One region of the Pseudarthrobacter sp. CCNWLW207 genome, then DNA from elsewhere that is predicted to be linked to it. Evidence: riboswitches for the same ligand, from Rfam matches in the RefSeq annotation. Region 1 holds a riboswitch; each other region holds the start of a gene.
The links. A riboswitch is a leader RNA that binds a small molecule or an ion and turns the genes downstream of it on or off. The one in region 1 is predicted to bind S-adenosylmethionine.
Positions count from the first base shown of each region.

Region 1 (7,419 bases):
AGTCTGGGCCGTCCGCCCGAACCGCCCATCGAACTCCTGGGCTGATCGATAGGTGATGTGGGCGATCCGCCGCGCCAGGGCCAGCCCGTCCTCCGGGAAAGGCCCTCCATAGTAGTCGCCACCGTTGAAGTTGGCGTCCTGGCGGATGGCGAGCGTCTGGGCCTGCGCAAAGGCGATCTGCTCGGCGGTGCTGGCGGCACCGATCGAGATCACGGCGCAACGCTCCACCCGTTCGGGGCAAATGAGCGCCCACTCCAAGGCACGGGCACCGCCCATGGAACCGCCCAGCACCGCGTACCAGCTCCGGATGCCCAGCTGGTCCGCCAACCGGGCCTCGGCGGCGGTGCTGTCACGGAGGGTCACCAGCGGAAAGCGGGAACCCCAGGGCCGGCCGTCGGGAGCAGGCGAGGACGGCCCGGTGGAACCGTAGCAGCCGCCCACAATGTTGATGGACACCACAAAGAACCTGTCCGTGTCCACCGGCGCGCCTGGACCGGCAAGTTGCTCCCACCAGCCCGGCTCGTCGCTGTCACCGCGTGTCACGTGCGTGCTGCCGGTCAGGGCGTGCTCAATGAGGACGGCGTTGGAGCCGTCCTCATTGAGCGTTCCCCACGTTTCATAGGCGAGCGTGACCTCGGGCAGGTATCCGCCCGCTTCCAATTCAAGGCCGCCGATGCTGGCGTAACGGACCACGCCGTTTTCGGGTACTGCGGTACGGGAGACGGTAATCGTCATGTGGAGACCTTTTCTACGCGCTTGCCCGCCGTCGAATGACCGGCAGGCCAGGTCTTCACCCGGGGCACCCCGCCGCGAAAGGAGGGTTGCCGGCCAGCAAGCCGGGGCTGTCGCTGGCACTCATGACCTTCTCCGAGTGTACGAAACCAGCCCCGGATCTGGCTAAGAGTGTGACTGGTTTGTGACTCCACAATGCCTCTCCTGCCGGGCGCCGGACTCTCGGGGCCGGGAATCCGGCGCTGAAACCGCCTTAGAGAGCCGCCTTGGCCGCCCGGAAACCTGCCTCCAGGTCCGCCAGGATGTCATCGATGTGTTCGATGCCCACGGAGAGGCGGACCAGCCCCGGCGTAACGCCCGCAATTGCCTGCTGCTCCGGGGAGAGCTGGCTATGGGTGGTGGACGCAGGGTGGATGACCAGGGACCTGACGTCGCCGATGTTCGCCACATGGCTGTGGAGCTCCAAGGCGTCCACAAACCGCTTGCCCGCCTCGGCCCCGCCGGCCAGGTTGAAGGCCACCACGGCTCCTGTGCCCTTGGGGCCGTACTTGCGTCCGCGCTCGTACCAGGGGCTCGAAGGCAGCCCCGCGTACGCTACCGACTCGACGTCGTCACGGGCTTCCAGCCACTGCGCCACCGCAACGGCGTTCTCAACGTGCCGCTCCACCCGCAAGCTCAGCGTCTCCAGGCCCTGGGCGATGAGGAAGGCGTTGAAGGGCGATACTGCGGAGCCGAGGTCTCGGAGGAGCTGGACGCGGGCTTTGAGGATGTAGGACAGGTTGGCGCCCAAGGCGCCGCCGGCGCCAAGGTCACGGGCATAGACCAGCCCGTTGTAGGTGGGATCCGGGGTGTTGAAACCAGGGAACCTATCCGGGTCTTGACCGAAGTCGAAGTTGCCGGAGTCCACGATCACCCCCGCGATCGCCGATCCGTGTCCGCCAAGGTATTTGGTGGCCGAGTGGACCACAATATCGGCGCCCCACTCCAGCGGGCGTATGAGGTACGGCGTGGAGAGCGTATTGTCCACCACCAACGGAACGCCGGCCTCGTGGGCGGTCCGGGACACCCCTTCGATATCGAGGACATCCTGGCGCGGGTTGGACACGACCTCAGCAAAGAACAGTTTGGTGTTCGGGCGGACGGCCTCGCGCCACTGGTCCAGGTTGTCCGGGTCCTCCACGAACGTCACCGAGATGCCGAACTTCTTCAGCGTGTACCCCAGCAGGTTGTACGTGCCGCCATAAAGGCTGGGGCTTGCCACCACATGGTCCCCGGCTTCGGCGATATTGAGGATGGCGAAGGTTTCGGCCGCCTGCCCCGAGCTCAACAGGAGGGCAGCCAACCCGCCTTCCAGGCTGGCGATCCGTTGCTCCACGGCGTCCTGGGTGGGGTTGCCGATCCGCGTATAGATCGGTGCCAATTCTGCGAGCGCGAAGCGGTTGGCGGCGCTTTCGGCACTCGGGAAGACGAACGACGTCGTCTGGTAGATCGGGAGGGCACGCGCCCCTGTGGCGCTGTCCGGCTCCTGGCCGGCGTGGATCTGGCGGGTTTCAAAAGACCATCCGTCGGACATTCAAGGCTCCTTTGACATGGGCCCGGCATGCTGGGAGCACCACGGGCCGCGCTTGCCGCCCGGCCGTTGCGGGGCAGCCAGGTCCTCACCCGGGGCACCCCACCGCGGATGGAGGGTTGCCGGCCAGCGAGCCGGGGCTTGGCGCTGGCGCTCATGACCTGCGTTCAGTGTAGGAACCGTTCGACGGCGCGCAACAGCATTGTGACGAACATGGTCACCCGGCGCTCTTCCCGGGGGTGATGGAAAGCCCGATGTCCACTCGTGACGCACCCCAAAGTTGGTAAGGATACCCTTAGCTGAGAGCCCGATCACAAAGTGCCAAGATGAGGGCATGCGCATGGATCACGTCTCTTACGCCTGTGAACACGATGGCCTGGCTGCCACCACCGAACGTATTTCGTCCGCCCTCGGCGTTGAAGCCGTAAAGGGCGGAGTGCACCCCCGTTTCGGAACCCGGAACATGATCATCCCTCTCGCGGGGCACAAATATCTGGAAGTAGTCGAGGTGCTTGACCACCCGGCATCGGACAAGGCACCGTTCGGACAGGCAGTCCGGGCACGCTCCGCTGCCGGCGGCGGCTGGATGGGGTGGTGCGTCGAAGTTGACGACCTCGCCCCCTTCGAAGCACGCCTCGGCCGCTCCGCGGTCAACGGAAACCGCAAGTTTCCCGACGGCCGCGAACTGGTCTGGAAGCAGATCGGCATCCTGGGCCTGATCGCGGACCCGCAGGTCCCGTACATGCTCAAGTGGGAAGGCGATCCCGCCCTCCACCCGTCCAACGCCTACGACAGCAATGTCAAGATGTCCTGCCTGACCATCGCCGGTTCCGCTGCACGGGTGACCGAATGGCTGGGCGAACCGGTGGAGAAGCCACTTGAGGACGTCGCCGTGGACTGGGTAGCTCCGCACGGGACCCCCGGCATCCTGTCCGTCACGTTCGAGACCGCCTCCGGAGCAGTCACCATCTGATTGCTTTCTTCCGCCGGGCCAGCACGGCCCGCCGGGCAACCATGCCCGGCAACATACTTCGGCCGCCATCAGCGGGTGCCAACGATGCCACCCACCGATGGCGGCCGAATCCCTTTAACTCCCCCGTTTAACTTCCCCGGCCTTAGTCTGCCTAACCGAGGCCGACGGCCTTCCCAAAGAGGCTGAAGCCGACAAACGCCACGATGTCCAGCAGGGCGTGGGCAATGACCAGCGGCATAACGCGCCGGGTCCTGGTGTACAGCCAGGCGAAGACCACCCCCATCACAGCGTTCCCAATGAAGGGCCCGAAGCCCTGGTAGAGGTGGTAGCTGCCGCGCAGCATGGAACTGGCGAAGATCGCCAGCGGAACGCTCCAGCCGAACGCGCCGAAGCGGTTCAGGAGGTACCCCACCACAATGACTTCCTCCACGACGGCATGCCGCAGGGCGGACAGGATCAGCACAGGCACCGTCCACCAGTACGCATCCAGTGCGCTGGGGATGATGGCGGTGGTGATGCCCAGGGCCCGGCCCGCAGCATATAGGCCGAGGGACGGAACGCCGATCAGCGCTGCGAGGCCCAGCCCCTGGAGCATGTCGCGACCGGGCCGGGCAAAGTCGAAGCCGAGCTTCCGGAACGCCGAGCCGCCCTGCGGGGCCCCGGAGGTGGACTGCCGGTGGTCAGTGAGGAAGTAGATGACCAGCAAGACCGGAACCAACGCGAAGATGATGTCCAGCAGCTGGTAGGTGAGGTCAAAGTATTCGCGGGTGCTCTGTGAGCGGTTAAGCGTGGAGGTACCTTCAGCCAGCGGGGCGCGCGTCATCTTATCCAGCAGCTGCACCACTGAGTAGACAGCGGACTGCCCCAGCGACAGGCCCAGGACGATCCATACTTCGAGCCGCAGCCGACGGCGGGAGGGAACCAGCATGTTCCCATCTTGCCTGCAGTTTCTGGTTCTTTCCTGATTTGGGCTTCCCGGGAGGGCGTGGGCACAGGACTTATGCTTGGGGCTTATGAGCGCGCCAGGGAAAATCATCATGATCCGGCATGGCCAGTCCATGGCCAACGCTGATACGTCCATTTACAACCGCGTGCCGGACTACCGTATCCCGCTGACTCCCCTGGGCCTGGAGCAGGCCACCGAGGCAGGCGAACGGATCCGCCGGGAACTTGATGGCCGCCAGGTCTGCGTCTATGTGTCGCCGTACCTGCGTGCCCATCAAACCCTGGAAGCACTCAACCTCGGCAACCTCACGGAACGGGTGATCGAAGAGCCGCGCCTCCGGGAACAGGACTGGGCCAACTTCCAGATCAGCGGAGACATCGAGGACCAGAAGGAACTGCGCAACGCCTACGGCCACTTCTTCTACCGCTTCCGCGAAGGCGAGTCCGGCTCCGATGTCTACGACCGGATCTCCTCCTTTATGGAAACCCTCTACCGCCACTGGTCCAAACCGGACTACGCGCCCAACACCCTGCTGGTGACCCACGGGCTGACCATGCGGCTGTTTTGCATGCGTTGGTTCCACTGGTCGGTGGAGTACTTCGAGTCCCTCAACAACCCGGACAACGCCGACGTGCGGACCCTGGTGCGGACTGACGCGGACAAGTACGAACTGGACATTCCGTTCAGCCAGTGGGTGGAACGCCGGGTGGACGAGACGGTCCTGGACGCCCCGCCCATGGTGTTCTAGCGCTGTGGCGTCCTAATGCGGCGCCACGATCACTTCGGTTCCGTTGGCCTCGAATGCGGCCTTGTCCTCGGCAGAAATCCCGGCATCGGTGATGAGGCGGGTGAAGTCATAGCCGTCCATAGTGGCGAAGGCACGTACACCCACCTTGGAGGAATCGGCCAGCACGTAGGACACGCGCGCCCGGCTGGCGAGGAGTGCGTTCACCGATGCCTCCCCTTCCCCGGTGTTCGTGGGGCCAACTACCGGGTCGATGCCGTTGACTCCGATGAAGGCGATATCCAGGACCACCTTCTGCATGATGATGTCCGTGTACGGTCCCACGAGCTCGTAGGAGCGGGGATTCAGGATGCCGCCGGTCACCATGACCTTGATGTTGGGCCGGACGGCCAGCTGCGAGGCGATGTTGATCGCATTGGTGACGACGGTCAGCGTTGGCTGGTTGGCGGGGGCGTTGAGGTCCTCGCGGGTTGCCAGGATCTGCGCCAGGGCGGTGCTGGTGGTGCCGCCGCACAGGCCGATCACGGCTCCGGGCCTGATCAGTGCCGAGGCCGCCTGGGCGATTTGTTCCTTGGCTTCGGCGTGGTCGTCTCGGTTGTATCGCCCGGGAAGGTCGTAGGCGAGCGCTCCGGTGGTGGCGCCGCCCCGGGTGCGGGTCAGCAGCCGCCTCTTGGCCAGGCTGTCCAGGTCGCGGCGGGCCGTGGCGGGCGAAACAGCAAGCTGTGAGACGATCTCCTCAACCTCGACCTGGCCGGTCTTCGCGAGGATATCCAGGATGGCCGTCAGGCGGTCGGTACGGGTCATGGGGGCCTCTCAGCGTCAAACAGTCACTCGATTATGACATTTTCTGATTGTATCAGACCCGCAACGATCATAAAGCGTCAAAAACTGCCTGAGGCTCAGCGCACCCGTACACCCGCCCGCCACACAGCGTACGTGAGCGGCATGCCCGGGCGGTAGGCGAGATGGGTGGCGGAGGGTGCGTTGAGCATGTGCAGATCCGCCCGGTGTCCGACGGCGAGGGATCCCACCGCCCGTTCGCCGTCGGCGTCGTGCCCGGAGTCCCGGTGCAACGCCAGCGCGCCGCCGTACGTCGCGGCCCGGACCGCCTCATGGACGCTGAGCCGCATCTGCAGCACGGCCGTTGCCACACAGAAGGCCATGGAACTGGTGTAGGAGGTGCCGGGGTTGCAGTTGGACGCCAGCGCCAGCTGCACCCCGGCGTCCAGCATTGCCCGTGCCGGGGGCAGCGCCTGCCGGGTAGAAAGGTCGCAGGCGGGAAGGCACGTGGCGACGGTCCCGCGCACGCCGGTGCCCGTTGCGGGGTCCCAGCCAGCCCAACTCTCAGCCAGCGCGGCTACGTCTTCAGCCGACAGGTAGTTGACGTGGTCCACGCTCGCCGCGCCCAGATCCACCGCCAGCTGCACCCCGGGGCCCTGGCCCAGCTGGTTGCCGTGTACCCGGATCCCCAGCCCGGCATCCCGGCACGCCTCAAGTACGCGGCGGGACTGCTCCGCAGTGAAGGCCCCCTCCTCACAGAAGACGTCCGCCCAGCGGACATAGGGGCGGACGGCGTCAAGCATGGGCCCGCAGACGAGCTCTGTGTAGGCATCGGCATCCGAGCCGGCGGGTACCAGGTGTGCTCCCAGGTAGGTGACTTCGTCGACCACGGTGGAGGCGATGCGGGCGCTCCGTGCCTCGTTTTCGGTGTCCAGCCCGTACCCCGTCTTCGTTTCGAGATACGTGGTGCCCAGGGAGACGGCCTCGGAAACCCGTGCCATCGCCAGCCTCGTGAGGTCGAAATCGGACGTCTGCCGGGTGGCGTCGACGGTAACAGCGATCCCACCGGCCGAATAGGACTCTCCCGCCATCCGGGCTTCGAACTCCGCGGTGCGGTCGCCGGCGAAGACCAGGTGCGTATGCGAGTCAACCCAGCCGGGCAGCACCGCGCGGCCGCCGGCATCGACGGTGTCATCGGCGGCCGGGGCTGAGGCGGCGGCACCCAGCCACGCAATCCGTTCCCCTTCGACCACTATGGCGGCGTTTTTCAGGACCCGGTGTTCCAGGTCCTGGGTCATCAGCTCGGCGATATTGGTGATCAGGGTGCTCATGAGTCTATTCTTCAACGCCGAATGGACCAGCGCGTGGCGGCCAGCGCCTCCGCTGTCCGGAATGCCGGACTGTAGTCGACGCCGGTCCCGGAGCCCTGCCCGGCGAGGATCTGGGCGGCCGCGAGCTCGGCCATGGCCGCCGAGGTCTGGAACCCGTAACCGCCCTGGCCGGCGAGCCAGTAGAACCCGCGTGCCTCCGCGTCGAAGCCGGCCACGGGCACGCCGTCGGCCGCTTCGGTCCGGAGCCCGGTCCAGGCACTGCGGATTTGGCCGATCCCGAGGGTGGTGACCTGGTTGAGCTTGGCGATCAGCCGCTCCACGTCGCCGGGCCGGGGCCGGGCG
Region 1 is NZ_JBBCBS010000016.1:47,063-54,481, forward strand. Features, by position in the region: gene metX (homoserine O-acetyltransferase MetX) at 1-735, opposite strand, end outside; SAM riboswitch class IV at 748-863, opposite strand; gene V9L17_RS19755 (bifunctional o-acetylhomoserine/o-acetylserine sulfhydrylase) at 986-2,305, opposite strand; SAM riboswitch class IV at 2,349-2,464, opposite strand; gene V9L17_RS19760 (VOC family protein) at 2,637-3,275, shown strand; gene V9L17_RS19765 (CPBP family intramembrane glutamic endopeptidase) at 3,427-4,203, opposite strand; gene V9L17_RS19770 (histidine phosphatase family protein) at 4,289-4,969, shown strand; gene V9L17_RS19775 (DeoR/GlpR family DNA-binding transcription regulator) at 4,982-5,770, opposite strand; gene hutI (imidazolonepropionase) at 5,866-7,077, opposite strand; gene V9L17_RS19785 (NAD(P)/FAD-dependent oxidoreductase) at 7,089-7,419, opposite strand, start outside.

Region 2 (7,419 bases), on a different contig from region 1:
CCGAGACCTTTCTGGTCGCCTGGGAACAGCTTGAAACCTACGATCTGGACCGGGAGGTGCCCGGCCGTGGCTTTTCGGGATCGCCACAAACTTGCTCCGGCGGCACCACCGCGCCGAATCCAAGATTCTCAGAACCGCAGGAAAAGCGGCTCTCCGTGAAGCCGTCGCCGACGATTCGGACCGGATTGCCGCCCAAGTGGACGCCGTTGTGGCGACCGCTGGCATCGCTCGCAGCCTGAAAGCTATGGCGGCCATAGACAGGGAAACGCTGCTGCTCTACGCCTGGGCGGACCTGACCTACGAGGGTATCGCCTTGGCCATGGACGTACCGGTGGGAACCGTGAGGTCCCGTCTGAACCGTGCCCGACGAACACTGCGAACCCGGCTCAACCTCGAAATTATTGATGAAACGGAGAACGACCATGAACGATTTACAGCTGCTCCGCGAAATGCGTAGCGACGTCGGCTCCGTCCCGCCGGCCACGTTGGCACGCGGACGCAACAGACTCATGTCCAAGATCAGTTCCGACTCCGGCCCCGAGGCAACGGCCACAACGTACGCCCCGGCCAACGTTCGCCCGATCCGCTTCCGGCGCCGTGTCCTGATCGCTTCGGCAGCTGCAGCGCTGCTCGTGGGGGGAATCGTCGTGGCAGATGTAGTCAGGCCCAGTGGTCCGGGAGCAACCGCCGAAGCAGCCGAGGTCCTGAACAACGCCGCGGCAGCAACCATCCAGACCTCCGACCCGGAAGTGGGACCCGGCCAGTACCTGAAGATCGAGACCACAGCGGTATACGCCGCCGGAGTCGCTTTGGGGGACCCCGGAGCAGGCGGCCGTTCGGTGGAGTGGCTGGACAAATCTTCGGACCAGCTTTATGTCCCAGCCGACCATGCCTCCGAATGGATCTGGAACCGCGAAGCCCGCATCCCAAGGACGTTCTTCAGCGAGGAAGCTAAAGCAGAGGCCACCAAATACCAGCAATCCCAGTCTGAAAACCCCCACGGCGCGGGAGAACTGCTCCGGGCACCGGGAGGTAACTTCTACGGAGTACCGCGGCTGCTGTTCGCCGGCTTGCCCCTGGAGGAAGGCGTGAAGAATCTGCCCCGCGACCCCCAGGCACTCCTGGACACCATTCGACAGCGAGGCAAACAAGGCAGGCCGGAAGCCGAAACGCTGGAAAGCATCGCCGCCGCCCTGCAGACCGGAGTCGTCCCGGCGGACCTTCGCGCTGCACTGTACAAAGCGGCCGCGCTCATTCCCGGAGTCACCGTCGTAGACAAGGAGGCGAACCTAGACGGCAAGGTAGGCACAGCGATCGGGATCGAGCATCCGGACAGGGAAACGCGGACGGACATCATCATTGATCCCGACACAGGGCTGCTGATCGGAGAACGAGTGGTCACGCTGACAGCTGGCGAGACCTTCCCAGCCGGAACAGCGACCGCTTGGACCTCGGTTGAGACCTCAGTGGTCAATTCCGCCCCGTAAGCAGGCGCCGATCAAATCTGCTTGAGCGCCTGTTCCAGGTCGCGGATGAGGTCGTCCGCGTCCTCAAGGCCCACGGACAGCCGCACCACGCCGTCGCTGAGGCCGATGGCGGCGCGGCCTTCGGGACCCATGGCACGGTGGGTGGTGGTGGCCGGGTGCGTGATGAGGGACTTGGCATCGCCCAGGTTGTTGGAGATGTCGATGATCCGCAGCGCGTCCAGCAGCGCAAAGGCGGCGTCCTTGCCGGAGCGGCCGTCCGTCGTCGCGAGCTCCAGGGTGAGGACGGTCCCGCCGGCCTTCATCTGCTTGGCCGCGAGCTCGTACTGCGGGTGCGATTTCAGCATGGGGTACTTGACCCAGCTGACGGCAGGCTGCTGTTCGAGCCATTCGGCCAGCCGCAGTGCCGTGGCTGAGGAGTGGTTCACGCGCAGGGCCATGGTTTCCAAGCCCTTGGTTAGTACCCAGGCGTTGAAGGCGGACAGCGACGGGCCGGTGTGCCGCATGAGCTGCTTGACCGGCCCGTCGATGAATTCCTTGGTGCCCAGGATGGCGCCGCCCATGACCCGGCCCTGGCCGTCGATGTGCTTGGTGCCCGAGTACACAATCACGTCCGCGCCGAGCTGGCCGCAGCGCTGCAGCAGGGGTGTGGCAAAGACGTTGTCGACGACGACGGTAGCGCCGGCGGCGTGCGCCAGTTCGCTGACCGCTGCGATGTCCACGATTTCCTGCATCGGGTTGGACGGCGATTCGAAGAACACTGCCGTGGTGGGCTCCGACAGGGCCGCGCGCCACTGCTCCAGGTCCGGTCCGTCGACGAACACCGTCTCAACACCCCAGCGGGGCAGGATCTCGTTCAGGATCACAAAGCAGGAGCCGAACAGTGAGCGGGCTGCCACTACGCGGTCGCCAGCGGCCAGCAGGGCACCCAGGGCGGTGAACACGGCGGACATTCCCGACGCCGTTGCGAAGCACGCCTCAGTGCCTTCGAGCAGGCGGAGCCGTTCCTGGAAGGTGGCCACGGACGGGTTGCCGTAGCGGGAGTAGACAAAGCGCTCGTCCTCGCCGGTGAAGGCGCGCTCCGCTGCGGCGGCGGACTCGTAGACGAATCCGGAGTTCAGGAACACCGGTTCGGTGGTCTCCTGGAAGTTGGTGCGGTCCAGCCCGCCGCGGACGGCCTGGGTGTCAGGGCTCCAGCCGGCGGCATCTTCGTTGAAGGTCACTTAGTTCTTTCCCAGGTTGGTTGGCAGGCCGCGGTTCTTCCAGCCGTTGACGGTGCGCTCGCCGTAGCGGTCCGGTTCGCCTTCGAAGCCCTCCAGGACGTTGTAGGAGGTGAAGCCGGCTTGGGTTGCGGCGATGGCAGCGGAGATGGAGCGCTGGCCTGAGCGGCAGATGAACAGGAGTTCGGTGCCGGTGTCCTCCGGCGCCTGCTGCCTCAGGTCGGTGAGGAACTCGGGGTTGGGAATGCCGCCGGGGAACGTCCACTGGATGAACAGGGGGTCGTTGTCGGTTGCCTTGGTGTCAGGGATGCCGATGTGCGCCCACTCACCCTCGGTGCGGACATCCACCAGGATGGCGCCCTGCTCCAGCTTGGTCCAGGCTTCCTGCGGGGTGAGGTCTCCGGCGTAGCTCACGCGTGGCCCTCGCCTTCGAACTCAAGGTCTTCCACAGCGGTGGCGACGGCGGCGTCCGCACTGGCGATGGCGGCCGGGAGGATGAGTGCCTGCGCCACAATCACCTGGCCGCCGTTGGACGTGGCAGCCGGGCTGCCATGCAGGACATAGCCTTCGGCCAGGGCGGTGGAAATCCGCTCACAGAAATTACGGTCGTCCGGGCCTGTGATGAGCCGGTACGACAGTTTTTCTTCAGGGGCAGGTGCGTCAGACACGACGGATCTCCTTCTCTCACGCTTGCAACTCGAATGTCGATATGCCGAGTATTCACCTGAGGCACCCCGCCGCGAAAGGGAGGGTTGCCGACCGGCCAGTCAGGGCTTGGCGCCGGTTCTCATTACTCCTCAAAAACGTAACACTTGGCCCGCCTGGCCGCACCGCCGCCGTCGTCATGTTCCGTAACCAACACGTGCTTCCGCGGCCGTCACCCGGACGGGACAATCAGTCCATGGGGAAATCTGGGCGGGGACTGGCTGTATTCGCGCGTTTGAGGACTGCCGCTGCATTCCTCGTACTGGCCACGGTGGCCACGGGGTTGAGTGGTTGCCGGGACGTCTTCGCGCCGCCGCCCTGCATGCCGCCCGCGTACACAGTCACGCCGTCGGAAGCCAAACCCGGTGAGCAGGTTACGGTCAGCGCGCAGGACACCAACTGCGATGCGCGCTACGGGCAGAACGCGCAGGTCCAGGTGACGGTGCGGGACGCCTTTGGATCGCTGATGCTGGAGGAACTCGCACCCATGAGCGACGACGGCGCGTTTACTTTCGTGTTCACCGTCCCGCCGGGCGCGGCTCCCGGCAAGGCGGCAGTGGGGGCGCACCCGTACAACCTGGATTGGTGCGACGACACCGGGGTTAACAACCGGGCCAGCGCGGGGACCGGGACGCTTGTCCTGGTCTCGTGTGCCGAGCGCCTGGTGCCGTTGCTAATACTGGCGGGTACCGGGGCCTGAGCAGCGGCGACGCCCGTGGGGACGGGCGTCAGGCCCTGAGGATGAGGGCCTCGCCCTGGCCGCCGCCGCCGCACAACGCCACGACGCCGATGCCGCCGCCCCGCCGTTTCAGCGCCAGGGCCTGGTGCAGGACCAGCCGTGCCCCCGAGGCGCCGACCGGGTGGCCCAGCGCGATCGCCCCGCCGTCGGCGTTGATCTTCTCCGCAGAAATGCCAAGGTCCTGGGCTGACTGGATGATCACCGAGGCGAACGCTTCGTTGATTTCCACCAAGTCCAGGTCCTCCACCGAAATCCCTTCTGCGCGGAGTGCTTTTTCGATGGCGCGGGACGGCTGCGAATGCAATGAGCCGTCCGGCCCGGCTGTCTGCCCGTGGGCGCCGATCTCGGCAATCCAGGTGAGCCCCGCCCGTTCGGCGGCCGCCTTGCTGGCCACCACGACGGCGGCCGCGCCGTCGGAGAGGGGAGAGGCGGAACCTGCGGTGATGGTGGCTGAGTCGGCCGTGGAGAAGGCGGGCTTAAGCGCCGCCAGGGCCTCCGCCGTCGTGCCCGGCCGGATCCCCTCATCGGCATCGACGGTGACGGCAGGGCCGCGGCGCTGCGGGATATCCAGGGGAACGATCTCTTCGGCGAGCAGTCCTGCATTCCGCGCTGCTTCGGCCCTCTGGTGGGAGCGGGCGGCAACTTCGTCCTGCTCCCCGCGGCTGATTCCGCGCTCGGCATTGCCGGCATCGGTGGCGGCGCCCTGCAGGATTCCGGAGATGGGATCCTGGAGGGCGTCGTGGTTCAGGGAATCCAACAGCGGGGTATCGCCGATGGCCACGCCGGTACGCAGGCGGGGCAGCAGGTGCGGGGCGTTGGTCATGGATTCCTGGCCGGCGGCCACGACGAAATCAGCCTCCCCGGCGCGGATCATCCGTGCCGCGTCGATCACGGCGGTCAGCCCGGAGAGGCAGAGTTTGTTGATGGTGACCGTGGGGACATCCCAGCCGATGCCTGCCCCCAGGCTTGCCTGCCGGGCCGGTCCCTGGCCGGCTCCTGCCTGGATGACCTGCCCCACGATTACCGCATGTACCTGCCCCGGCGCCACACCTGCGCGTTCCAGCGCATGGCGGATCGCATGTGCGCCCAGTTCGCTGGAGGAGAGGGAAGACAGGCTGCCGCGGAAACGGCCGAAAGGGGTGCGGGCACCTCCGAGGATGACGGCAGTGCGGTCCTCGTGGGCCGGGAAAGTGTTGGCCGTGGCGTCGTTGACCATGATGCTGCCTTTCGGTGGAGGCGAGGCTCGGGGCGACGTCTATGCGCGCCCGCGGTGCATTTTCCTCAAGCATGTCACGGGCGGTGCCGGTGCGGGAATGGAACGCAGGAAGGGCCGGGTGGTCCCCGGCCCTTCCAGTGCTGCCAGCCAGCCGGTCGCCTGCGCCCGCTTCTTCGGGACCGCAGGATCTAGGCGGGATGGACGTTGTCAGGTGGCTGTTTCGGCGGTGAGGCTGTTCACGTCGCAGCCAGGTGTGATGCCCTCGCCAGCACGGCGGCCATGAGCTCAGAGGTGGTTGCCAGGACGCGGGAGCCCCGGCACTGCGAGCAGCTGACGGCGGCCGCCAAAGTGTTCTTGCGCGCATCGAGAACCACCACCGAGTCCACCGCCAGGTAGGAATCGGTGTCACAGTCTGCGCGCCACGGCCGCCCGCCCCGTGGCTGGAAAGAATCCCGTGGCAGGTAAGTGCAGAAGGGTTTCTCCATGGGGCCTAGACCAGGCCGGGATAACTGGTCAGGATGTAATCAGCTGCTGCCGGGCCCTTCATGCGCAAGCCGTTTTGGTCGGGGTTGATCCGGCGGGACATGGCAGCCCAGAAAGTGGTTTCGGCGCGGGGGGTCTGCTGGTTGAGGAAACACCAGCTGGTGTAAAGGCCATACAGGGGATCGCGGGCAAGGGTGACATCAGGTTCACCGACGCACGTTGTAGCTTCGCGGAGGAATTTGTCGAACTGCGAATGTGCCATGATCGGCTTCTCTTTCGCCAGGTGCAGTTGGTGCCGCCGTTCGGCTACAGCAGCGCGAACCTCAACGCCGTGCACGTGGGCATTCAGGGGTATTCGTGTGCCAGGACGGAGTCCGGACTGGCTAAGAGTTTGATTTGGCTGGCCTGTCCAGCCAGCAACGCGGTCCCTTGTCTGAAACCCGCGCCTACATTTTGCTCTACAACGTAGACTTTACGCGTAGACTACGTATTAGGCAAGCGTCTTTATTTTTACTATCCCAGCCGACGCTACAACGCACAGGATGGAATCCCATGCCCTCCCCGAAGAGTCCGGAGAATGAAATGGCGAGCCCCAAGCCGCGCCTGAGCAGGGAACTGGTGCTCTCCGCGGCCTTGGAACTCGTGGATTCCGAGGGCCTCGACTCGCTGACGATGCGCCGCTTGGGGCAGGTGCTGGAACGCGATCCAATGAGCCTCTACCGCTACGCAGAGAACCGCGCCGCCCTGCTGGACGGGGTGTCCGAGATGGTCCTCAATGAGCTCGCCATCTTCCCGGCCGATCCCGACTGGAAGGCGCAGCTGCGCCGCATTGCCCACGACCTGCGGCTCCTGGCACTCCGCCACCCAAACGTTATTCCCCTGCTGGTGACACGGCCGCTCTCCACGCCCCTGGGCCTGCGGCCGTTGGGTACCGTGCGGCCATTGGAGCAGATCCTGGGCTTGCTGATCGACGCCGGGTTCACGCCCACGGATGCCTTGCACGTGTACCGGGCGTACTACGGCTTCCTCTACGGCCACATCCTCAACGAGCTCCAGGAGTTCATCGTGGACCCGGAGGAAAACGAAGCCCTCCTACGGCTGGGGCTGCACCGCTTGCCGGCCAAGGACTTCCCCCGGCTCCGGGCATTGGCGCCGGTCTTGGCTGATTACGACGGCGAGGCGGAACTCGACCAGGGGATCACCATTCTGCTGTCCGGGCTGGAGACGCAACTTTCCCGGGCAATCGCCGCAACACCATGAGCTTGCGGCGCCAATGAACTCGGCAGCGCGCCGTCGTACTACTCGAATGAAGCGCGACGGCGGTCGGACAGCCTTGTGTTCCAGACGTCCGGTTTGTTGACCTTGAAACGGCGCCCGGTCAGGGCGCGCGGCGTGAGCCGTACGTAGTGGTTCTTCGCGCCAGGGTGCCAGGGCTCCAGGTTGAGGTTGTCCACGGCGGCCTTGTCTTCCGGGTCCTCGATCACTTCAATGTCGCCGCGGGCCACCACGCTCCAGGCTGTTTCTGTGTGCGGGTCATAACCATCACATTCCAGCGCTGCCGGCTTCTCCGTC
Region 2 is NZ_JBBCBS010000008.1:66,874-74,292, forward strand. Features, by position in the region: gene V9L17_RS14990 (RNA polymerase sigma factor) at 92-457, shown strand; gene V9L17_RS14995 (CU044_5270 family protein) at 423-1,487, shown strand; gene V9L17_RS15000 (O-succinylhomoserine sulfhydrylase) at 1,499-2,707, opposite strand; gene V9L17_RS15005 (rhodanese-like domain-containing protein) at 2,708-3,118, opposite strand; gene V9L17_RS15010 (DUF1737 domain-containing protein) at 3,115-3,372, opposite strand; SAM riboswitch class IV at 3,386-3,499, opposite strand; gene V9L17_RS15015 (hypothetical protein) at 3,606-4,109, shown strand; gene V9L17_RS15020 (acetyl-CoA C-acyltransferase) at 4,138-5,364, opposite strand; gene V9L17_RS15025 (hypothetical protein) at 5,601-5,849, opposite strand; gene V9L17_RS15030 (hypothetical protein) at 5,855-6,109, opposite strand; gene V9L17_RS15035 (TetR/AcrR family transcriptional regulator C-terminal domain-containing protein) at 6,400-7,107, shown strand; gene V9L17_RS15040 (pyridoxamine 5'-phosphate oxidase family protein) at 7,146-7,419, opposite strand, start outside.
Region 2: another riboswitch for S-adenosylmethionine. It lies ahead of V9L17_RS15010 (DUF1737 domain-containing protein); the one in region 1 lies ahead of V9L17_RS19755 (bifunctional o-acetylhomoserine/o-acetylserine sulfhydrylase).

Region 3 (7,419 bases), on a different contig from region 1:
CCGCACGAAGGACCGCCCCAGCCACGATGATGCCGTGACAGGACGGATCATTACCGTGGACCGCGGCCGATACACAGCGGTGGTCGGCGAAGATTCAGGGGAAGAACGCACCATCATCGCCGCACGGGCACGGGAACTCCGCCGGTCCCCCGTGGTCGCTGGCGACTTCGTTTCATTGGTGGGAGATGTCTCCGGGGAACCGGACACGCTGGCCCGGCTGGTCCGGATCCAGGACCGCAGGACGCTCCTGCGGCGCAGCGCCGATGATACCGACCCCGTTGAACGGGCAGTCGTGGCCAACGCCGACCAGCTCGTTGTTGTGGTGGCGGCGGCCAATCCCGAACCACGCACCGGCTTCATTGACCGTGCACTCGTCGCCGCCTACGACGCCGGCATCGAGCCGATCCTGCTGGTCACGAAAGCCGATGTCAAAGACCCTGCCGAACTTCTGTCGAACTACGAGCACCTGGACTTCCCGGTCATCATCAGCCGGACGGCCGACGCCGCTGCATCCGGCATCGATGCCCGCTCCGACGACGGGCTCTCGGCGCGCCTCGACAGCGATGCCGTCGCCCAGCTTCGGGCCTACCTCGATGGCAAGGTCACGGTGATGCTGGGGCACTCAGGCGTAGGCAAGTCCACCATGGTGAACGCCCTGACCGGAGCCGAGCGAGCCACTGGCGGAGTCAACGCCGTGACAGGCCGCGGACGCCACACGTCCTCCTCGGCCCTGGCCCTTAAGCTGGCCGACGCCCCTGCTGGAAGCTGGATCATCGACACCCCCGGCATCCGGTCCTTCGGACTGGCGCATGTCGACGCAGACCGCATCCTCCGCTCCTTTCCGGACCTGGAACCGGGCACGGATGCGTGCGAGCGCGGCTGCAAACACAATGCCAGCGCAGTCAATTGCGGCCTGGACTCCTGGGTTGCCGAAGGCCATGCGGGCCCAACCGGACCCGCCAGGCTCGCGTCCCTCCGTCGCCTGCTCGGCACCGATCCCCGCATGGAGGGGCAGGAAACCAAGGAATTGGGCAGCGTCAACTGACCCGCCCGGCCGGCTGGGAGCAGCGCCCAGGCTGTTCAGGACGCCGCCCGAAGCCGGGGTCCCCAACCACACGGCGCTTTGACGGTAGTTTGGAACCATGATCCAACCCGCTTCGAGCTACAACGACGACCTGCGCCTGGCCCACGTGCTGGCCGATTCCGTGGACGACCAGACCATGAGCCGCTTCAAGGCACTGGACCTCCACGTCGAGACCAAGCCGGACCTGACCCCGGTCACTGATGCCGATAAGGCCGCCGAAGAAGCCATCCGTGGCCAGCTTTCCCGTTCCCGCCCCCGCGATGCGGTCTTGGGCGAGGAATTCGGCAGTTCAGGCCATGGCTCCCGGCGTTGGATCATCGACCCCATCGACGGCACCAAGAACTTTGTCCGTGGCGTACCGGTGTGGGCAACACTGATTGCGCTTGTGGACGAAGGAGAGCCCGTCGTCGGCGTCGTCAGTGCCCCTGCCCTGGGCAAGCGTTGGTGGGCTGCCAAGGGCGCAGGCGCCTACATGGGCCGGTCACTCGCTGCGGCCACCCGGCTGAAGGTCTCGGACGTGTCGAAACTCTCGGACGCTTCCCTGTCCTACTCCAGCCTGAGCGGCTGGAAGGACCGCGGGAACCTGCATGACTTCCTTGGGCTCACCGAAGACGTCTGGCGCACGCGTGCCTACGGCGACTTCTGGTCCTACTGCATGGTGGCCGAAGGCTCCGTGGACATCGCGTGTGAGCCGGAGCTGAATCTCTACGACATGGCGGCACTGGTCCCGATCGTGGTGGAGGCCGGCGGCCGCTTCACCTCCCTCGAGGGTGAAGACGGTCCGTTTGGCGGCAACGCGCTGGCGACGAACTCCATCCTGCATTCGGAAGTCCTCAAACGGCTCAACCCCGACCTGGACGACCTCCTCTAGCAGCCCAAGTGCCGAATTATCAACGGCGGACGCCTCCTGATGGGGGCGTCCGCCGTCGTATCTTCGGATAACCATGGGTATTTCCATCCGCGCGTAACAAAAGCCTTAACATTCGGACGGGCTTCCTGCCCGCCCCGCCCATGTTCTACGCTCTTAACAGGTCACGAGTGCCAGCGCGAAACCCCGGTTTGCTGGCCGGCAACCCTCCATTCGCGGTGGGGTGCCCCGGGTGACGACCAGGCCGGTCCGGAACGGACCCGGCAAGCGCGGATTCCCGGGACAGGGAGTCCCTCTAAAGTGAGGTCTCTGTGACAACAGCCACCGTCTCCCCCAACTCCGCCGTCCGTACCCTGGCCGCAAACGACACCGCAGCCCTGTTCAGCGAACGGCTCGCCGTTGCCGGACGGCCGCTTTCCGCCGTCACCGGCGCCGAAATCCAGGCCCCGCTGATCCAGGGCGGCCACGTGCGTTACGCCAACCTGGACTACGGCGCCTCCGCCCCGGCCCTCTCGGTTGTCTCCGCCTACCTCAACGAGATCCTGCCGTTCTACGCAAGCGTCCACCGCGGCGCCGGCTACGCATCCCAGATCAGCACGTCCGTCTACGAGAACGCCCGGAACATCGTGCGTGACTTCGTGGGAGGCCGGCTCGGTGACTCCGTCATCTTCACCAGGAACACCACGGACTCCCTGAACCTCCTCGCCGGGTGCCTTCCGTCCGCGGACGGCCGCCCCACGGGGGAGGTTTTGTACCTCGACATCGAGCACCACGCCAACCTCCTGCCGTGGCAGGGCGTCCCGCACCGCAGCGTCGTTGCGGCCGACACCGTGGCCGGCACCATCGAGGCCCTCGGTGCCGAACTGGAACAGGGCGGAATCAGCCTGCTCGCCGTCACGGGCGCCTCCAACGTCACCGGCGAAATCCTGCCCATCCGTGCCCTCGCCGCCCTTGCCCACCAGCACGGCGCCCGGATTGTCGTCGATGCCGCGCAGCTCGCGCCGCATCGCCGGATCAACATCAGCGCCGACGACGTCGACTACCTCGCTTTCTCGGGCCACAAGCTCTACGCGCCCTTCGGCGCAGGCGTCCTCGTGGGGCGGTCGGACTGGCTCGACGCGGGCACGCCGCATCTTGCCGGTGGCGGCGCGGTGCGGGAGGCCAGGCTCGACGGCGTCAGCTGGGCCACCGGCCCAGCCCGGCACGAGGGCGGTTCGCCCAATGTCCTGGGCGCCGCCACACTGGCTCGCGCCACCCAGGTCATCGCATCGCTGGATCAGGACCGGTGGCACGCCCACGAGTCGGCTATCCGGTCGTTCCTGGTGGAGGGTCTGCAGAAGATCGAAGGCGTGACGGTACACCAGATCTTCAAGGACACCGATCCGGACACCGACACCATCGGCGTAGTGAACTTCTCGGTGGAAGGCTACGACGCCGGCCTGGTGGCTGCCTACCTGTCAGCAGAACACGGCGTAGGCCTCCGCGACGGCCGGTTCTGTGCCCACCCCCTGCTGAAGCGCCTGGGCCTCCCGTCCGGCTCCCTGCGGGCAAGCTTCGGCGTTGGGTCCCGCCTCGAAGACGCCCAGCGTCTGCTGGCTGGCATCGAGGAACTCCGCCGAACCGGCCTGGGCTGGGACTATGTGGTTGACTCGGGCCGCTGGGTTCCGGCTAACGACACCCGCAAATACCCGGACTGGGCACCCAATACGCCTGGCACGGCAGGCGCTGCCCCCTGCATCGACGACTGACCCGGGTTACCCGGCTCATGCGGTAAATTCGAAGGATACCCAAGGGCATCTGGCGAAGGAGGCTGCACGTGGCACGGGGTGGCCCCAAACTTGACGACGTACGCCGTCAGGAGCTTGGTCAGAGCTTCCAGGACGGAGGCGAACACTACGAACGCGTGCGCCCCGGTTACCCCGGCGATTCGGCCGACTGGCTTATTCCGGCGGGGGCCCGGGATGCCCTGGACGTGGGAGCCGGCACCGGAAAATTCACGGTCCTGCTGCTCGACCGCGGATTGTCCGTTTCCGCCGTGGACCCCTCCGCAGACATGCTCGACCAGTTGCGGATCCTGCACCCCGGTGTTGCGGCCAGTGTGGGCACTGCCGAGGCGACGGGATTCGCGGAGTCCTCATTCGACGTCGTCAGCGTGGCGCAGGCATGGCACTGGTGCGATCCACTGGCCGCCAGTACGGAGCTTTCACGGGTTCTCCGCGCCGGCGGAAGGTTGGGGCTGATCTGGAACCAGTTGGACACTTCAGTCCCTTGGGTTCACCGGCTTTCCCGCATCATGCACGCCGGGGATGTCTACCGGCCGCACTTCCAGCCGCCCTTGGGACCGGAATTCGTGGAGCTGGAAAGCCATGTCACCCGCTGGGAAGACGCGCTCACCACGACAGAGATCATGGAGCTTGCCAAGTCGCGGAGCTACTACCTCCGTTCCGGCGATACCACCCGCGCCAAGGTCCTCGCGAACCTGGACTGGTACCTCCACGACCATCTGGGACACTCCCCCGGGGCGGGCCTGGGACTGCCCTACCTCACCCTGACATGGCGGGCCGCAAAAGCGTGACGCCCTCCGCGCAACGGGTAGGCTTGGTGTCGTGAAGACCAGCGCGCCCTCCTCCTCCATCGAGGACTACGTCAAGGTCATCTACTCCTTCACGGAGTGGCAGGACAAACCCATTACCTCCTCCCAACTTGCGCAACGGCTGGGTGTGGCAAACTCCTCCGTGTCCGAGATGGTCCGCAAGCTCAAGGACCAGGGCCTGGTGGACCACAAGCCGTACAGCGCAATCACCCTCACCGACGCCGGCGTGAGGCTTGCGCTCTCCATGGTCAGGCGGCACCGGCTGATCGAAACCTATCTGGTCCAACAACTTGGCTACAGCTGGGATGAGGTCCATGATGAGGCCGAGCATCTCGAACACGCCGTCTCGGACACATTTATAGAGCGGATGGCGGCGAAACTGGGAAATCCACTTCGGGATCCCCACGGCGACCCCATCCCCGGCGCCGATGGCACGGTCCGGATGCCGCACGCCCACCTGATGAATGAATTGGATCAGGGACACACCGGCCGGATCACCCGAATCAGCGATGAGAACCCTGACTTGCTCCGGTACTTGTCTGCCGAGGAAATCGACCTCGACGCCGAGGTGGAGGTAGTGGGCCGCAAGCCATTCGGCGGGGCACTTGTAGTGCGAATCAGCTCCGCGGGGAAGACTCGGGAGTATGACCTCGCTGATGAAATCACCTCGGCCTTGTGGGTGCACAGCGACGCGCCGCACGCCGGCTGCGTCCTCGGAAACGGCTGAATGGCCGGCACTGGGGCACCTGGCTGGCGTGCATGGCTGGCGGTGGCCGGCGGCGGACTCCTCGGGACCGAACTCCGGTACGGCCTGGGCCTGGCCTTCCCTGATGCCGCGGGAATGATGCCCTGGACCACGCTGGGCATCAACGTGGCCGGGAGCTTTGTCCTGGCCGCCCTGACTACGTTCTGGATCGCAAGGCCCCGCACGGCTTTCTGGCTCCGGGCGGGGCTCGGGCCCGGTCTGCTGGGATCCTTCACGACGTTTTCCGCAGTGGTGTTCGCGGTGGATCAGTTCTCCCGTGCCAACCTCCACTTGGTGTGGATTGCGTACCTCGGCCTTTCACTTCTGCTGGGGTTCGGCGCCGCGGCCGCTGGCTGGAGGACGGGCAAAGTGCTGGCCGACCGCTCCGGAGCCCCTGCGTGATCGCCGCCATGCTGGTAGGAGTCTTCGGCGTGGCCGGTGCTCTGCTGCGCTTCGCCGTGGACAGCTGGTTCGCTCATCGGCCCGCCGCTACCTCCACGGGACCGCGCACCAAGGACGCCGCCGATCGGACGCCGCAGCACTGGCCGTGGGCCACCCTGGTGGTCAACGTAGCCGGGTGCCTGATCATAGGGCTCTCCGTTGGAATGACAGGACGGCTGGGACTGCCCGAAGACCTCCATGCCGCTGTGGCAACTGGCCTCGCCGGCGCCCTGACTACTTTTAGTTCGTGGACAACCGCCACCATCAGGCTGCTGGCTGAATCCCGGATTGCCGCGGCAGCCTGGAACGTGGCGGCCAATCTACTCGCGGGATTCGCCGCTGCTGCTGTGGGCATCGCCCTTGCGTCCTAGCTGAATCAGCGCACTCTGTGCTTCCGGTTGCCTGGTGGGCGGCGGCGGCCTCTAACGCAGTCCCGTATCGTTGACTGTGATGATTAGCAGACGTGACGCGGCAATTGCCCTCGATGTACCCCTGGAGATGGCCCAACGCCATGGCATCCCAAAATGGCTGACGGAAGCCGACCTCGGCGAAATCCTGGACAACCCGCCGCCCTGGCTTGTCCAATCGAGGGCAAACCGCACCGGGAAGCGTCCTGTGTGGGTTCATCTGGAATGTGCCGTGTGCGGCTACGAGGAAGCGGCGCGGCCCAAGAAATGGTGGCCCGAGTTTACCTATGTCAGCTGCGGTCACCATGCTCCCAGTGAGCTGCCGCCCCCACGTCCGGGCTTTGTCCGCAGCGAGTTCGACGGCGTTGGGACCCGGTTTGTGGGCATCGCGGACGTCGCCGTCCCGGACTGAATCCGGGCATTTCCTTAAGGGCGAATCAGGCGTAATTTACGAGATGGGACGTACGCCGTCCCGCCTAATAAGGGAGCACGCCATGCCTGACAAGACACCTCACCAGAATCTGTCCAAGAAGCCGGTCAAGACCATCAAAGAGAAACGCGCCGAAAAGAAGGCCAAGAGCCCCATTGACGGCCCGCAGGATCCGGTCGCGCACCTGAAGAAGCGCCGGTAGCGGCCACTACCCGTTAGCCGCCATTTCTTCGGGCACGGCAACAAGGTCAGTTTCTTTGCCGTCCCTCAGCACCGCAATCCGCAGGGGCTGGCCGATAGCATCGGCGAACAGCAGCTTCTGCAGGCTTTCAGCGTTGCTGACGGGACGGCCGCCTGCTGTCAGGATGATGTCACCCGCCGCCAGGCCTGCCCGGTCCGCGGGCGAACCTGCCAGGACCTCCACCACGCGCAGCCCGTCCCGCTGCCCTGTCCGGACCACGGCACTGGCATTTAGGCGGATGGGCGTGCTGACGACACCAAGGTAGGCCCGGCGAACGCGCCCGTCAGCCAGCAACGCCGCGATGATCCTTCGCGTGGTTGCATTGATGGGCACCGCCAGCCCCAGCCCGGCACCGGCCACCGCTGTATTGATGCCGACAATCCGCCCGTGGGTGTCCGCCAGCGCACCGCCGGAACTCCCGGCGTTCAGGGCCGCATCCGTTTGGATAACGTCCTCGATCACCCTCCGGTTGCCTCCTGCCCAGACTGGGATGGCCCTGCCCAGGCCGCTGACGACGCCAGCAGTCACGGATCCGGCCAGCCCCAGCGGGTTCCCCACCGCAACGACGAGCTGCCCCACCCGCAGGGTTTCCGCGTCGCCGAACTCGGCG
Region 3 is NZ_JBBCBS010000003.1:453,014-460,432, reverse strand. Features, by position in the region: gene rsgA (ribosome small subunit-dependent GTPase A) at 1-1,045, shown strand, start outside; gene hisN (histidinol-phosphatase) at 1,143-1,955, shown strand; SAM riboswitch class IV at 2,115-2,228, shown strand; gene V9L17_RS07815 (aminotransferase class V-fold PLP-dependent enzyme) at 2,264-3,700, shown strand; gene V9L17_RS07810 (class I SAM-dependent methyltransferase) at 3,769-4,527, shown strand; gene V9L17_RS07805 (metal-dependent transcriptional regulator) at 4,559-5,272, shown strand; gene V9L17_RS07800 (fluoride efflux transporter FluC) at 5,273-5,692, shown strand; gene V9L17_RS07795 (fluoride efflux transporter FluC) at 5,689-6,102, shown strand; gene V9L17_RS07790 (hypothetical protein) at 6,182-6,550, shown strand; gene V9L17_RS07785 (hypothetical protein) at 6,633-6,770, shown strand; gene V9L17_RS07780 (S1C family serine protease) at 6,777-7,419, opposite strand, start outside.
Region 3: another riboswitch for S-adenosylmethionine. It lies ahead of V9L17_RS07815 (aminotransferase class V-fold PLP-dependent enzyme); the one in region 1 lies ahead of V9L17_RS19755 (bifunctional o-acetylhomoserine/o-acetylserine sulfhydrylase).